One region of the Micromonospora sp. NBC_01412 genome, then DNA from elsewhere that is predicted to be linked to it. Evidence: riboswitches for the same ligand, from Rfam matches in the RefSeq annotation. Region 1 holds a riboswitch; each other region holds the start of a gene.
What was found. Region 1 has a riboswitch for cyclic di-AMP ahead of OG617_RS16890 (coiled-coil domain-containing protein). Riboswitches for the same ligand answer to the same signal wherever they lie in the genome.
Positions count from the first base shown of each region.

Region 2: linked by a shared signal. The riboswitch ahead of OG617_RS14375 (NlpC/P60 family protein) and the one ahead of OG617_RS16890 (coiled-coil domain-containing protein) in region 1 are both predicted to bind cyclic di-AMP.
Region 3: linked by a shared signal. The riboswitch ahead of OG617_RS24130 (C39 family peptidase) and the one ahead of OG617_RS16890 (coiled-coil domain-containing protein) in region 1 are both predicted to bind cyclic di-AMP.

Region 1 is NZ_CP109528.1:3,656,752-3,661,641, forward strand. It holds gene OG617_RS16885 (carbonic anhydrase) at 1-782, shown strand, start outside; gene OG617_RS16890 (coiled-coil domain-containing protein) at 861-1,883, opposite strand; cyclic di-AMP (ydaO/yuaA leader) riboswitch at 1,887-2,018, opposite strand; gene OG617_RS16895 (YibE/F family protein) at 2,185-3,591, opposite strand; gene OG617_RS16900 (hypothetical protein) at 4,035-4,715, shown strand; gene OG617_RS16905 (DUF305 domain-containing protein) at 4,807-4,890, shown strand, end outside.
Region 2 is NZ_CP109528.1:3,144,076-3,148,965, reverse strand. It holds gene OG617_RS14385 (pyridoxamine 5'-phosphate oxidase family protein) at 1-528, opposite strand, end outside; gene dcd (dCTP deaminase) at 628-1,206, shown strand; gene OG617_RS14375 (NlpC/P60 family protein) at 1,258-2,298, opposite strand; cyclic di-AMP (ydaO/yuaA leader) riboswitch at 2,311-2,451, opposite strand; gene OG617_RS14370 (N-acetylmuramoyl-L-alanine amidase) at 2,663-4,654, shown strand; partial or broken gene OG617_RS14365 (IS30 family transposase) at 4,727-4,890, opposite strand, start outside.
Region 3 is NZ_CP109528.1:5,456,008-5,460,897, forward strand. It holds gene OG617_RS24125 (hypothetical protein) at 1-636, shown strand, start outside; cyclic di-AMP (ydaO/yuaA leader) riboswitch at 970-1,111, shown strand; gene OG617_RS24130 (C39 family peptidase) at 1,301-2,197, shown strand; gene OG617_RS24135 (alpha/beta fold hydrolase) at 2,434-3,168, shown strand; gene OG617_RS24140 (CDP-glycerol glycerophosphotransferase family protein) at 3,238-4,890, opposite strand, start outside.

The DNA of each region.
Region 1 (4,890 bases):
CGTTGCCAGCCGCTCGCCCGGGCGATCTCGGCCCGCTCGCTCCGGATCGGGCTCTCGCGGAGTTGCACGCCGGAAACCACCGGTTCGTCACCGGCGTGCCGCGTCACCCGAACCAGGACGCCGGCCACCGGGCGGCCGTCGCCGACGGCCAGCACCCGTTCGCGGTGATCGTCGGCTGCTCCGACTCCCGGCTGGCCGCCGAGATCATCTTCGACCGGGGACTGGGCGACCTCTTCGTGGTCCGCACCGCCGGGCACACCGTCGGCCCCGAGGTGCTGGGCAGCGTGGAGTACGCGGTGACCGTGCTGGGCACCCCGCTGGTGGTGGTGCTCGGCCACGACTCCTGCGGCGCCGTGCAGGCGGCCCGGGCGGCGGCCAGCACCGGAACCCCGCCCGTCGGCCACCTGCGGGCCGTGGTGGATGCCGTGGTGCCCAGCCTGCGCCGGGCCGCCGAGCGCGGGGTCGAGGACATCAACGGGATCGTCGACATCCACATCGCGCAGACCGTCGAGGCGATGCTCGCCAACTCGTCCGTGCTGGCCGCCGAGGTCACCGCCGGGCGGTGCGCGGTGGTCGGGATGTCGTACCGGCTCAGCGCGGGCGAGGCGCGGACGGTGGCCGCGGTGCCCGCCGGCTCCGTCCCGGCCGTCACCGCGGCCCCGGGCGCTCCGGCCCCGGCCGCCTCCGCCCTGGCCGCCCAGGACGCAATCACCCCGTCCCCGGGAGCCGCCCCGCTCCAGGGGGCCGCCCCGACCACCCGGGCGGCCCCGGCCGCCGCCTGAGGCGCTCGTGGGACCGCGACACGACGAGGGCCGCCCCGCAAGGTGTGTGGGACGGCCCTCGATCGCGTGGCGGCGTCGTCAGAGCAGCGACATGTGTACGTGATCTGTGTGGTCGGAGGGTCCGCTGTAGGACTTCCAGCCGGTCGCCGGGAACCAGATCTGCCGGTTCCAGATGACGTAGTAGATGCCGAGCCGGTCGGCGTTGCGGATGAGGAACGCGGCGAGGTTGTTGCCGTACATCCGGGTGTCGTTGTTGTGCCAGGGGGCGAACCCGCTGTTCTGCAGCGACCAGTCGCAGGCCCGGCCCTTGGGGTGCTCCCACGGCCCGCCCGGGCGGTAGCAGCCGACGAACCGGTGGAAACCGGCCTTCTTGGTCTCCTTGTACGCGTGCAGCGTGCGCGACGTGATGCAGCCGGAGGTGGTCGGGTCGTTCTCGCTGCACGACTCGGGGGGCCAGTCGCCATCCGAGCCCCGGCCCGGCGCGATCTTCGCGACCGGGGACGTGGCGTTGACCAGTCCGCCGGTGAAGCCCTTGCCGCCGACCAGTGCGAGGGACTTCTCGGCGTCGTGCTTCTTCTTCGCCATGATCGCGGTCTGCTTCTGCTGCTCGCGGATCTCGGCGTCGACCGCGATCTTGGCCTGTTCCGCCCGCTCCTTGGCGTCGTTGACCTCGCCCAGCTTCCGAGCGTTGATCATATTGAGCTGGTCGAGGGCGGTGGCGCGCTCGACGAACGAGTCCGGGGCGCCGCTTTCCAGCAGCACCGCCATCGGGCCGATCCGCCCGGTCCGGTACGACTGGGCGGCCATCTCGCTGATCTGTGGGGCGAGCGCTTCCAGCTCCTGTTCGGCCAGCTTCACCTCCTGGGCGAGCTGGAGCTGGCGCTTCTTGGACTTGTCGAGCTTCGCCTTGGCCTGGGTGTAGTCCCGGTTGGCGGCCTCGATGACGTCGGTGATCAGCTTGGGCTCGTCGTCCTCCTCGTGCCCCGAGGGTTTGGGGGTGGAGGGCGCGGCCAGCGCCGGGATGGCCGGCCCGGCGAGGATCGCCAGCGCGGCGAACACGGCCGCCACGGGTGCCAGCCAGCGGCGCAGGGGTGCCGTCACAGTGTTCCCTTCCATCGACCGCCGACCGGGTTAGCTGACGGGTTCGGGGCGGAAGTGGCCCCTACCGCTGTCGCGGATTCACCCCAGGTACCTGGGTCCCCGGTTCGCCTCGCGGCGATTGGGCGGCGGCACCGCAGGCGCCGCTGCGCGCCTTCGGCGGTGACCGGCAGCGAGGTTACCCGACAGTCCTCGTGGGGATCTACGTCCGGATGCCGACTAAAAGCGTCATTTTGCAATTGCTTTCGGTAGTCGGTGACGCGGTTCTCACGCGTGCCGCCACTCTCGGTCACGCTGCGGAGTGTCACCATGCGCTGTCCGTGCTCCCTTCTCGGCCGGCCCACCGGGCCGGGGGATCGGTGGGGCGGGCCGGCCCGCCCGGAAACCGGTCGTCGGGCCGCCCACCGCTGAGCGCCTCCAGCGCGAGGTCCCGCTCCGCCGGGTGCCGGCCGGCGCCGGGGGTACGCGAGGCTGGCACGTCCCCGTCGCCGCCCGGCCGGCCGGGTCGGGCCGTGGCGGCCCGGCCCGCCGCGGTGACCATTGCGGCCAGCCCGGTCGTCAGCGGCACGGCGGCGATCAGGCCCAGTGTGGCGACGGCGCTGCGGACGATCTCCTGAGCCATGAACTCGGTGGTCAGGATCTCGGTCACCGGGCGGGAATCGGCGGTGAGCAGGAGCAGCAGCGGCAGCGACGCGCCCGCGTACGCCAGCACGATGGTGTTCACCGTGGACGCGATGTGTGCCCGGCCGACCCGGGTGGCCGCCCGGTAGAGCTGCAACCGGGACAGCCCCGGGTTGGCGTGCGCCAGCTCGGTCACCGTGGCCGCCTGGGTGACCGTGACGTCGTCGAGCACCCCGAGCGAGCCGATGATGATGCCGGCCAGCAGCAGGCCGTGCAGGTCCACGTCGCCCCGGAACATCGACAGGGTGGTGGCGTCCTCGCTGCCGTACCCGGTGAGGTGGGTGGCGGCGGTGGCCAGGGTGCCGAGGACGCCGGTGAGCACCAGGCTGCCCAGGGTGCCGAGGACGGCGACGGAGGTCTGCGCGCTCACCCCGTGAGTGAGATACAACACCACGAACATGATCAACGCCGAGCCGACGATGGCGATCAGCAGCGGTGACCCGCCGGCACCGATCCCGGGCAGCACGAACGTCAGCAGGATGGCGAAGGTGGCGGCCAGGCCGGCCAGGGCGGCCAGCCCTCGCCAACGGCCGAACGCGACGATCGCCAGCGCGAACACCACCGCCAGCCACACCAGCGGGGTGCCGCGCTGGTGCTCGGCGATGTTGTAGGCGCTCGCCGACGGGTCGGCCGGGTCGGTCAGCTCGACCAGGACGATCCGGTCGTCGACCGCGACGGTGGGCGCGCCGGGACCGGTCGGGACCGGCGTCTCGACCTGCTGCCCCGCGTCCGGCCCCTGCTCCACCCGTACGGTGACCGTGCCGCACGGGCCGTCCTGCGCGCCCGGCCCGCCCGAGCTGTCCTCCGGCGTCTCCGGCTGCGGCGGGCACGCCTCGGTGACCACCCGGGTCACCGTGCCGTGGTACCGGGGCACCGCCGCGCTGCCGTCGCCCCGCGGGCCCCCGTCGCGGGGCCAGAGGACGATCGCCGCGATCACGGTGATCACGAAGAGCGGCACCACGGTCGCGACGAGGACCCGCCGCACCCCGGGTGGGGTGGGCGGGGCCGGTCGGGTGTGGTCGGCGCCCATCGACGGTCTCCAAACGGTGTCAGCGCGGGGTGCGGCCCGGTGTACCGGGCGGTTCAGCGTTCCCGTCGTCCGGCCCGGCCCGGCCCGTCCGGCCGGACTTTGGCGGGGACGGTGCCCGCGCCGTCACGCATGGAGAACACGGGGTGGGACGGCGCGGCGGCCCGGCACCGGCCGCCGGGTCGGCGCCACCCGGCGGGGTGCGCGGGGCGGGCGATGCGGAATCCGGACAACCATCGCCCGGAATGGTAGCCATCCCCACCTGGGAACGCCGATCGCGCGTCGGCCTGCCCGCCGGAACATGCCCCCGACTGGCCTCCGGGTCGATCGTCCCGCCCTGGGTGCGGGGGCAGGTCACCGCGCCGGCCGGGACCGGTGGGCGGCGGTGCGGCCGCCCGTGGCGTGTTCGGCCCGGGCGTCCCGCCGGACCGGCTAGCGTGGACCGGGTGCGGATGGCGACGGTGCTGACTGCCGGGCGGTGGGCCCGGCTCGCGCTGCTGGTCTGCACCCTGGTCGGGCTGGCCGCGATGCACACCCTCGGCCACGGCGCCCACGGCGGCGGGGACCACGGCGGTCACGACCGGGCCGGGCCTCCCGACGCGCACCTGGCAGCCTCCTCCCACGCCGCCGCGACGGGCGACGCTTCCGCCATGACCGACGTGGTCGGCGCTGCCTTCCCCATGGTCGACGCGGCCGTTCCTGTGGCCGCCGTGGTCGGCGCTGCCCTCCCCGTGGCCGCCTTGACCGGCGTGGCCGTTCCTGTGGCCGGCGTGGTCGGCGCGGCCTCTTCCGTGGCCGAGGTGGGGGAAGGCGCCGTGCTCCGGGTCGGCGTGACGCGGGTGGGCGCGGTGCGGGTGTTGCCCGAGGGCTGTCCGATGGCGGGGTGCTCGTCCACGCGGCTGCTGCCCGCCGGCGATCCAGGTGCCGGGCCGCCCGGCTGGAGCATCTGTCTGGCTGTGCTCGGGGCGCTCGCGTTGGCGCTGTTCGTGGCCGTGCTCCTGCTCAGCGGGGTGCGGGCGGTCGGCCCGTCCGCCCGTCGGCTGGGCGGGCCGCCCGCCGGTCCGCGTGCCCCACCGCCCCGGCCGATCGGCCTGCGGCTGGCCGAGACCTCGGTGTCGCGCACGTAGGACGCCCCGACGCGGGCGCCCGGCCTCTGCTGCCGGCGACCCGTGTCCCCGTCCTGCCCGCGTACGCACTCGACACCGAAGGATCCAGACCGTGACCACTCGTACCATCGCGCGCCGCGTCGCACTGGCCGGCGGGGCGCTCGCCGCCGCCCTGGCCCTGACCGCCTGCGGCTCC
Region 2 (4,890 bases), 510 kb from region 1:
CCGGGCCAGCCCCTGATCCGGCACGCCCACCGGGGCGCCGCCCGCGCCGCCGGCAGCCCGGTGGTCGAGCCACACCTGCACGGCCGGCTGCCCCGGGCCCCCGCCCGGGAAGACGGAGCCGCCCTGGTAGCGGCGGGCGAGCATCGCCACGTCGACGGTGAACTCGAACAGCCGCCAGTCCACCTGCGGGGCGGCCCGCCCCAACTCGGCGAGCCGGGCCACCCGGGCCTGGTCGGTCACCGGCCGGGCGTGCCCCGCCACGTACGCCTCGTCGTCGCTGTCCTCCGGCGGGAAGGAGTGCAGCGCGTAGCGGCCGTCGCGTTCGAGGTCGCGCCGCTTCGGCGAGTCGACGATGAAGCAGAAGAGCCCGTCGTCGGTGATCACCGGGGAGACCGGGTGCACCCGGGGCCCACCGTCGGCGCGGACGGTGGCCAGGTAGCCGAAGCCCGGCCCGTACTGCTGCATGAGGAGGCGGATCCCGCCGGCGAGTCGTGGCTCGTCAGCGGCGAATTCGGACCAGGAAGCCATGCCGACATTCTATCGAACACGTGTACGACAGGCGAGCGCGGCACGCCGGGTGCAGCGGGCGATGACAGGCCCACCGACCAGGGTCGCTATGGTGTGGCGATGCTGCTCTCCGACCGCGATCTCGTCAGCGAGCTGAAGGCTGGCACGCTCGCGCTGGAGCCGTTCGAGCCCACCCTGGTACAGCCGTCGAGCATCGACGTGCGCCTCGACAAGCTCTTTCGGGTCTTCAACAACCACCTCTACACGCACATCGACCCGTCGGTGCAGCAGGACGACCTGACCTCGGCGGTCGAGGTGCCCGACGGCGAGCCGTACGTGCTGCACCCGGGAGAGTTCGTGCTCGCCTCCACGCTGGAGGTGATCTCGCTCGGCGACCAGCTCGCGGGCCGGCTGGAGGGCAAGAGCTCGCTGGGCCGGCTCGGGCTGCTCACCCACTCGACCGCCGGGTTCATCGACCCGGGATTCTCCGGTCACGTCACGCTGGAGCTGTCCAACGTGGCGAACCTGCCGATCACGCTCTGGCCGGGCATGAAGATCGGCCAGCTCTGCATCTTCCGGCTCTCCTCGCCGGCCGAGCACCCGTACGGGTCGAAGGTGTACGGCTCGCGGTACCAGGGCCAGCGCGGCCCGACCCCGAGCCGCTCCTGGCAGAACTGGCACACCTGGCCCACCCGCTGACGGCGCGGGCGTGGTCGAGGGGCCCGTCCCGCAGAACGGGCCCCTCGCCGCTCAGTCGGGGCGGCCGTAGCTGTTGATCTGGCCGTCGTCGACGCGCTTCATCTTGACGGGCTGGCCGGCCTGGGAGGCGTGCACCACCCAGCCGTTGCCGACGTACATGCCGACGTGGTGCAGGTCGGCGTAGTAGAAGACAAGGTCGCCGGGGCGCAGGTCGGCGCGGCTCACCCGGGCGGTCACCGACCGCTGCTGGGCCGCGTTGTGCGGCAGCGACACGCCGGCCTTGGCCCAGGCCGCGAGCATCAGGCCGGAGCAGTCGTACGAGTTGGGACCTTCGGCGCCCCAGACGTAGGGCTTGCCGATCTGGGCGCAGGCGAACTTCACCGCGACCCCCGCGCCGCCGCCCGGGTAGGCAGCCGGGCAGGGGGCGGGCCGCAGCGCGCCGCCACCGCCGTTGCCGTACACCTTGAGCCGCAGCTTCTGGAGCCGGTCGATCTCGGCGTTGATCTGCTTCCGCTTGGCGGCGAGCTGCGCCTCGGTGCGGGCGAGCTGGGTGACCATCTCGTCCAGCGGCTTCTTCTTCGCGTCCAGTTCGTCGCGGAGGTCGATGACCGCCCGGACGTCGCGCTGCTGGCGCTCGGCGAACTGGTCGAGCAGCTCCAACTGCCCCATCATCTGACCGGGCGAGCGGCTGCCGAGCAGCGCGTTCACCGCCGAGAGGTTCTCACTCTTGTACGCCTCGACGGCGAGGCCGCTGACCTTGTCCATCGCCTCGTCGACCCGGCGTTGCAGCGGCCCGATCTGCTTGGCGAGCGCGTCGGCCTGCCGGCGCTTGAGGGCGAGGTCCTGGCGGGTGGCGTTGTGCCGCTCGATGAGCGGTTCGAGCTTGTTCCAGTCCTGGTCGATCTGCCGCTCGATCTCGGCGACCGAGGGGTCGGCGTGGGCCGCGATCGGGGCGCCGGTCAGGACGACGGCGGCGCCGGCCAGGGCGGCGAGGGCGGTGGTGAAGCGTGACCAGCGTGGGCGCGGCGCGGCCGGCATCCGGTCGGCGAGCGCCGACCGGCGTGACGGGCGCCGCGGGGCATGGTGTGCCACCGGGCTCCGTTCTCCTTCTTCCCTGACCGCCTACCAGGTTAGCTGACGGGTTCGGGCGGGAAGGGAGAGCGCCCTACCGCAGCGGCGCTGCGGATTCACCCCGGCGTACCTGGGTCCCCGGCTCGCCCGGAGGCGACTCGGCGGTGTCGGACCGTCACCGCCCGGCTGGGCGGTACAGCTACCGGCCGACGATTGACCAGAGTAGAGACGTCCGTTATCGATCCGCAACCCGCCAGGCCGTGACACGGCATACCACACCACCGTGTGGAAGTTTCCTTCACATCAAAACGCCTGGTGGAAAGCTATTGACGCGGGAGGACGACGGCGGGAGGGTGACCTCATCAACATCCACTCGGGAGGTTCAATGCCCCGTTTTGTCGCGTCGTCGAGCAGGCGGATCCTGCTCGGTGCCGCCGTGGCCGCCACCACGGCCCTCGTGCCCCTCGGTACCGTAGCCACCCCGGCCGCAGCCGGCCAGACCCCCGACCGCCAGCAGCAGTACGCAAACGCCGCCGCCGAGTACGGCGTGCCGGAGAGCGTCCTGCTCGGCGTCTCCTACCTCCAGTCCCGCTGGGACACCAACGCCGGCACCCCCAGCACCAGCGGGGGGTACGGGCCGATGCACCTCACCGACGCCGAATACGTGACCGGCCTGCCCACCGGCACCCACCACGACTCCGGCGACGAGGACCCGCGGGGGGACGACTCCCGCCCGGCCCCCGCCGCCGCCCAGCCGTCTGCCGACGAGGCCCCGACCGCCGAGTCGTTGCAGACCCTGGACACCGCCGCCACCCTCACCGGGGCCGACGAGGCGGCCCTGCGCGCCGACGCGCCGACGAACATCCGGGGCGGGGCGGCGCTGCTCGCGTCGTACCAGCGGCAGATCGGCGCCCCGGTCGGGGCCGGCACCGACCCGGCGGCCTGGTACGGCGCGGTCGCCCGGTACGCCGGCGCGGACGGCGCCGACGCGGCGGCGGCCTTCGCCGACGAGGTCTTCGGCACCATCGCCGGCGGCGAGAGCCGGGTGACCGACGACGGGCAGCGGGTGACCCTCGCCGCCCGCGCGGTGACCCCGCAGAAGTCCTGGCTGGACCGGCTCGGCCTGCGCCTGCCGGAGCGCCCCGACGGCCTGGAGTGCCCGTCGAGCATCTCCTGCGAGTGGATCCCCGCGCCGTACCAGTCGCTCGGCGCCGACCCCGGCGACTACGGCAACCACGACCTCTCCGACCGGCCGAAGCGGCAGAAGGTCGAGTACATCCTCATCCACGACACCGAGGCCAGCTACGCGAGCACCCTCAGGATGGTCCAGGACCCGACCTACGTGAGCTGGCACTACACGCTGCGCTCGGTGGACGGGCACATCGCCCAGCACGTGAAGACCAAGGACGTGGCCTGGCACGCCGGCAACTGGTACATCAACTCCAAGTCGATCGGGCTGGAGCACGAGGGCTTCGCCGCCCAGGGCACCTGGTACACCGAGGCGATGTACCGCACCTCGTCGAAGCTGGTCCGGTACCTCGCGCTGCGGCACGGCGTCCCGCTGGACCGGCAGCACATCATCGGCCACGACAACGTTCCCGGCACCGTCGCGGCGAACGTGCGGGGGATGCACTGGGACCCGGGCCCGTACTGGGACTGGTCGCACTACTTCGACCTGCTGCGCGCGCCGGAGCTCAACACCGGCACCCCGCTGACCGGCATGGTGCGGATCGACCCGGACTTCGCCACCAACCGGCCGGCGTTCACCGGCTGTGTGACGGCAGGCGTGCCGTGCCCCTCGCGCGGCTCCTCGGCGGTGGTGCTGCGCAGCGCGCCGCGCGCCGACGCGCCGCTGGTCAACGACGTCGCCCTGCGCCCCGACGGCTCGCCGGCCACGATGCACATCTCCGACCACGGGGCCCGTGCCTCGTCGGGGCAGACGTACGCCCTGGCCGGCCGCGAGGGCGACTGGACGGCGATCTGGTACCTCGGGCAGAAGGCGTGGTTCCACAACCCGTCCTCCGCGCCCACGGCGGCCTGGACCATCGGCCTGGTGGCCACCCCGAAGGCCGGGAAGGCGACGATCCCGGTGTACGGGCGGGCGTACCCGGAGGAGGCGGCGTACCCGGCCGGCGTGCCGTACCAGCCGATCTCGCCGTTGCAGTACACCCTCTCCGCCGGCCAGCGGTACGCCGTCGGCAACGTGCTGCCCAGCGAGTACTACCGGGCCACCACGTTCGACGGCTCGGCGCCCGGTGACTGGACGGTGATCCGGGGCGAGAAGAAGTACGTGCAGATCCAGTTCGGCCACCGGATCATGTACGTCGACCGCGCCGACGTGAACCTGGTGCCGTCCCCGCTGGGCGCGCCCCGCTGACGGTTTCCTCGGCACGACGAAGGCCCCCGGTCGGGTGGGCGGTTTCTGGGGGTCCTCGCAACACCTGATGGCTTAGGTGGCTGTCAGTAGATCACGCAGACGCTCGGCTGGGTTGTCCCAGCCGAGCGTCTGTCGTGGGCGGCCGTTGAGTTCTTGAGCGACGTGCTCAAGGTCTGCGGGTCCGTGGACCGACAGGTCGGTGCCCTTGGGGAAGTACTGGCGGAGCAGGCCGTTGG
Region 3 (4,890 bases), 1.8 Mb from region 1:
GCGGTCGACCCCGCCCCGCCCGCCGTCGACCCGGTCATCGAGGAGGCCACCGACCTGCGCCGGTACGCCGAGGAGGTGGGGGTGGCCGCCGTCGGCGCCGCCCGGACCGCCCGCCGGCGGCGCGAAGCGTGGCTGGCCGCCCAGGACGCCCTCGATCGGGCCTGGCAGGCGTACGACGAGGCGGAGGCCGCCGCGCGGCGCTTCTCCGGCGCGGGGGCCCTGCCTGCGCCGCGCACCCCCCGAACCCCCGCCGAGTACGCCGCCCGGGAGCGTTGGCTGCACCACGCCGCGACGGCCGCCCACCTGCGCGGCGAGCTGTCCATCCGGCAGCTCTGCGACGTCTTCGCGCACCGGGGCGGCTGGAACCCCCGGCTGCACCCGGCCCAGCAGGAGGTCGTGCTGGCCCGGGCGGTGCGGGACGGGAGGCAGGCCGGCCACCGGGCGGCGGTGGCCCGGGAGCGGGCGGCCTGGCGCGACGCCGAGCTGGCCGCCGAGGCCGCCCGGACGCTGGCCGTCGAGGCGTACGCCGCTGCGGAGCGGGCCCGCCCCGTCCGGTCGCCCACGCCCCGGGCAGCGACGGCGGCGGCCGGCCGCATCGTCCCCGCCGCCCGCTGGCGTCCGGCCCGGGCCGGCTGACCCGATCCGGGCGGTAGCTGACCCGATCCGGGCGTCGCGGTGGCCGGCCCCGGATTTCTTGGGTGATGCCGGTCACGTCGCTCGGGTAAACGGGCAGTCGACCCATCGGGGTGGATCGGCCGACACAACTCACCGACGATCACGACCAATCGTCCGGTTGTCGCCCTGCGGCACCCCGAAGGCCCGTAATCCCATTGAGTCACGTCAGTTCCCAATGTGCCGCAAGAAAGTTGATCGGAGAGGGTTTAGGCAGGTGGGAGGGGGTTGGCAGGGCTTCGACCGGCCAGTAATGTCGGCCCGTCCGGTGCGGTACCCGATCGCAAGAGGCGACGCCGCGCCGACCCGCTCAATCGTGACCATCACGAACCGGGGACCCAATGCAGTGTGGGGTGAATCCGCGGGCCACGGCCTGCGGTAGGGCGATCTTCCCGCCCGAATCCGTCAGCTAACCCGGTAGGCGGTGTCGGAAGGAGTGCCATCCTCGTGCAGCGCGACCCCATCCCTCGGTTGTTCCTCCACTGCGGCGCCATGGTGCCCGCGTCCGTCGCCCCTGGGCTGACGAGCTGACCCGCGCACCCGCCCGTACGCCCGGCTGACCGGGCGTCTTCCCAGAGCGGTCCCCACCGGCCGTGGACGTCTCGTCCGCGCCGCCGTGCGACGACGCATGCCCGGGTGCCCCGCTCTCCGCCCCACCCCCGTGGAGGAACACGTGAACGACCACCTCAAGCGGCAGTTGCGACGTCTCGCCACCGAGCGCCCGTACCAGGTCGTCGCCGGCTCGGCCGCGGCGCTCCTGCTGGCCTCCGGCACCGGTGTGCTGCTGGCCGGCGCCGACGACACCCCCGCCCCGCGGCAGACCACCAACGCCGCCGTGGCCGAGATCGCACCCCGCCTCGACGGCGTGGCCAGCCGCGCCCAGGCCCGGGTCGGCGCGACCGCGTCGCCCAGCGCCTCGCCGTCGCCGAGCGCCACCACGGCCGCGCCGAACCCCGACCTGACCACCAAGGCGGCCCCGAAGCAGACCACGGCGAAGGCGGCCGCCCCGAAGCCGCCGTCGTCGAAGTCCCTCGACTACGACTACCAGGCGCAGACCACCTACTTCTACTGCGGCCCCGCGGCGGTTCGCAACGCGCTCTCCGCCACCGGCGTCGGGAGCAACCAGGACGGGCTGGCCAGCCGCCTCGGCACCACCGAGATGGGCACCAACTCGGCCGAGGACACCACCCGGGTGCTCAACGAGATGGTCAAGGGCGACCCGTACCGGACCCGGATGATCCCGGGCGGCGCCGCCACCCGGGCCCAGATCGACCGGCTCCAGGCCGACGTGGTGACGGCGGTCGGCGCCGGGCGCGGCGTCGTGGTGAACATCGCCGGCGACGCCACCGACGTCGACGGCGGCTGGCACTCCTTCCCCGGCGGCCACTACATCGCCGTCGTCGGCTACCGCAACAACGGCAGCACCGTACGGATCGCCGACTCGGCGAACCCGGCCGTCCCGGCGTACTGGATCAGCACCACCGCCCTGGCGCACTGGGCGGCGACCAGGGGCTACTCGGCCTGATCGCCCTCCCCCCACCGGCCCCGGCTCACCCTGTGAGCCGGGGCCGGTGCCGTCTCACCCCGGCCGGGCCGCCCGTCGCCCGCCCCGGTCCGACCCCGCCCCGCCCGTGCCCCGACCCGGTCCGCCCGGGTCCGTGTCGTGTCCCGCCCGGGTCCGTGTCGTGTCCCGCCCCGGTCCGTGTCGTGTCCCGGTCCGGCCTCTCGCCCGGCGGGCCGCGCGGTGCGACACTGCGCTGCGTGACCGACGACACGGGTACCCGGCGCGTGGCTCTGCTGCTGCACGGCATGGGCGGCACGGGGGAGGTGTGGCTGCCCTGCGCGCCGCTGCTGGAGAGCCGCTGGCCTGGCCGGTGGCTGGCGCCCGACCTGGCCGGCCACGGCTGGTCGCCGGCGCCGTCGGTCTACACCTTCGCCGGGCTCGCCGACCGGGTGGCCGAGGGGCTGCGCCCCGGCGACCGGCTCGTGGTGCTCGGGCACTCGCTTGGCGGGGTGGTCGGCCTCGCGCTGGCCGCGCGCGGCCGAGGGCTGCCTGTCGACGCGGTGGTCGGTCTCGGGATCAAGGTCGCCTGGTCGGCCACCGAGCTGGACCGGGCCCGCGAGCTGGCCGCCCGCCCCGTGACCTGGTTGGCCTCCCGGGACGAGGCGGCCCGCCGCTACCTGCGGGTGTCCGGCCTGGCCGGGCTGGTCGCCCCGGACGATCCCGTGGTGGACGCCGGGCTGCGCCGGGAGGGCGGCCGGTGGCGGCTGGCCATGGACCCCGCGGTCTTCGGGGTCGGCGCACCGGATCTGCCCGCCCTGCTGGCCGCCGTCGACGTCCCGGTCCTCCTGGCCCGGGGCGAGCACGACCCCATGGTCACCGACGCCCAACTCGGGGAACTGGCCGTCCCGACGGCCACCCTGCCCGGCCTCGGCCACAACGCACACGTCGAAAACCCCGCCGCCGTCCTATCCCTCCTGACCCCCCACCTCTGACGGGACACGGTCCCGTTGATCAAGAGGTTTCCGTCGGCTCTGCGCCCAACCCTGACGCAAACTTCTTGATCAACGCGGGGGTCGGGGGTGGGGGTGGGGGTGAGAGGGAAGAGGGGTGGTTGGGCGGGGGGTGGGTGGGGTCCAGGTTGGGGTCAGTTCGTGGCGGGCTGCCGTCAGGAATGCCTCGGCGTACTGCTGGGTGGGGAAGTCGCCCAGGTAGCGGGAGCGGGTGGCCCAGCGGGCCGTTGCCTGCGGGTCGGTGTCGAGCAGGTGGCCGAGCACCTCGTCGAGGTTGGCCGCGTCGCGCCGCAGCACGTAGCCGGAGCCGGCCAGGGGGAACAGCTCGACGAACCGGTCGCCGTCGCCACCCATGTCCGTGACCGCGTACGGCTTGCCGGAGTAGAGGTAGTCGGAGATCACCCCGGAGACGTCCGAGAGCAGCGCGTCGGAGCGGTTCACGCAGTCGACCAGGGACATCTCCCGGCTGGCCGCGGCGCCCCAGACGTGCTGCCGGCCGGTGCGGGCCCGGTCCGCGGTGAGCAGCTCCGTGAGCCGGGCGAGCTGCCGCGCCGACGCCGGGTTCTGCCCGGTGTACGGGTGGGCGCGCAGGATCACCGTCGCGCCCCGGGCCAGCAACCCCCGGACGATGGTCTCGCCCACCGGCAGGGAGCAGTAGTTCGCGTCGGCGTGGTGCCCGGTCCAGGTCGGGGTGTAGAGCACCGTCGGGTTGGCCAGGCCGGGGGTCTGCTCCCGGCGTACCTCGATCGACTCGACCTGCGGCCGGCCGACCACGACGAACTTCTCCGCCGGGATGTCCACCCCGGCGCGGGCGTACCGGTCGATCGCGGCCGGGCCGGCCACGAAGATCCGGTCGAAGATCGCCGAGACCGGGTTGGCGCTGGGCGCCTTGTCGCTGTCGCCGTGGTGGATCTGCACGTGGGTGAGCTGGGTGAACCGGATGCAGTGGCTGTTCTTCGCCCCGTGGTTGACGTAGAACGCCACCTTGAGGCTCGGCACCAGCGCCTCGTCCATCGCCTTAAGGGTGGGGCAGTACACCACCGGGGCCGTGGTGGCCGCGGCGATCGGGGCGAGGAACTCCGGCTCCCGCACCATCACGAGGAACGGCCGGCCGATCCGCTCCAGGTAGGGCAGCCACATGGTGACCTGGTACTCCGACCCCGGCGGGGCGGAGAAGTGCAGCAGGAACTCCGGCCGGTGCGCCCGCAGCGCCCGGGTCACCGCCCCGCCCCCGGTCCCCGGCCGGAACCGCCGGCGGGCCAGGTCCAGGGCCACCGCCCCGGCGCCCGCGCCGACGCCCAGCGCCAGCAGCAGGGCGACGAACGGCGGCAGCACCAGCGCGGCGGCCAGCGCCACCGCGGCGAGCAGCACCAGCAGGGCGTCGCCCAGCCGGCCGGCGACCAGCGGGGCCCACGACCGGGCCGGGAGGTTGGCGGCCCGGATCTCCAGGTCCCCGGCCTGCCGCAGCGGACCCACCAGCAGCACCAGCCCCAGCAGCACCAGGGCCGTGGCGGCCAGCGCCGGGTCGAAGCCGGCGTCGAGCCGGCGGGCGTACCCGACCAGGATGCCGGCCGCGAGCAGCACCGACTCGGCGGTGCTGTCGGCGGCCGGCCGGACCCGGCGCTCCCAGCCGGCGGCGGCCAGGGCCGCCACCGCGAGCGCCAGCCCCCAGCCGGTCGCCCCGGTCAGCGCGAGGAAGAGGAA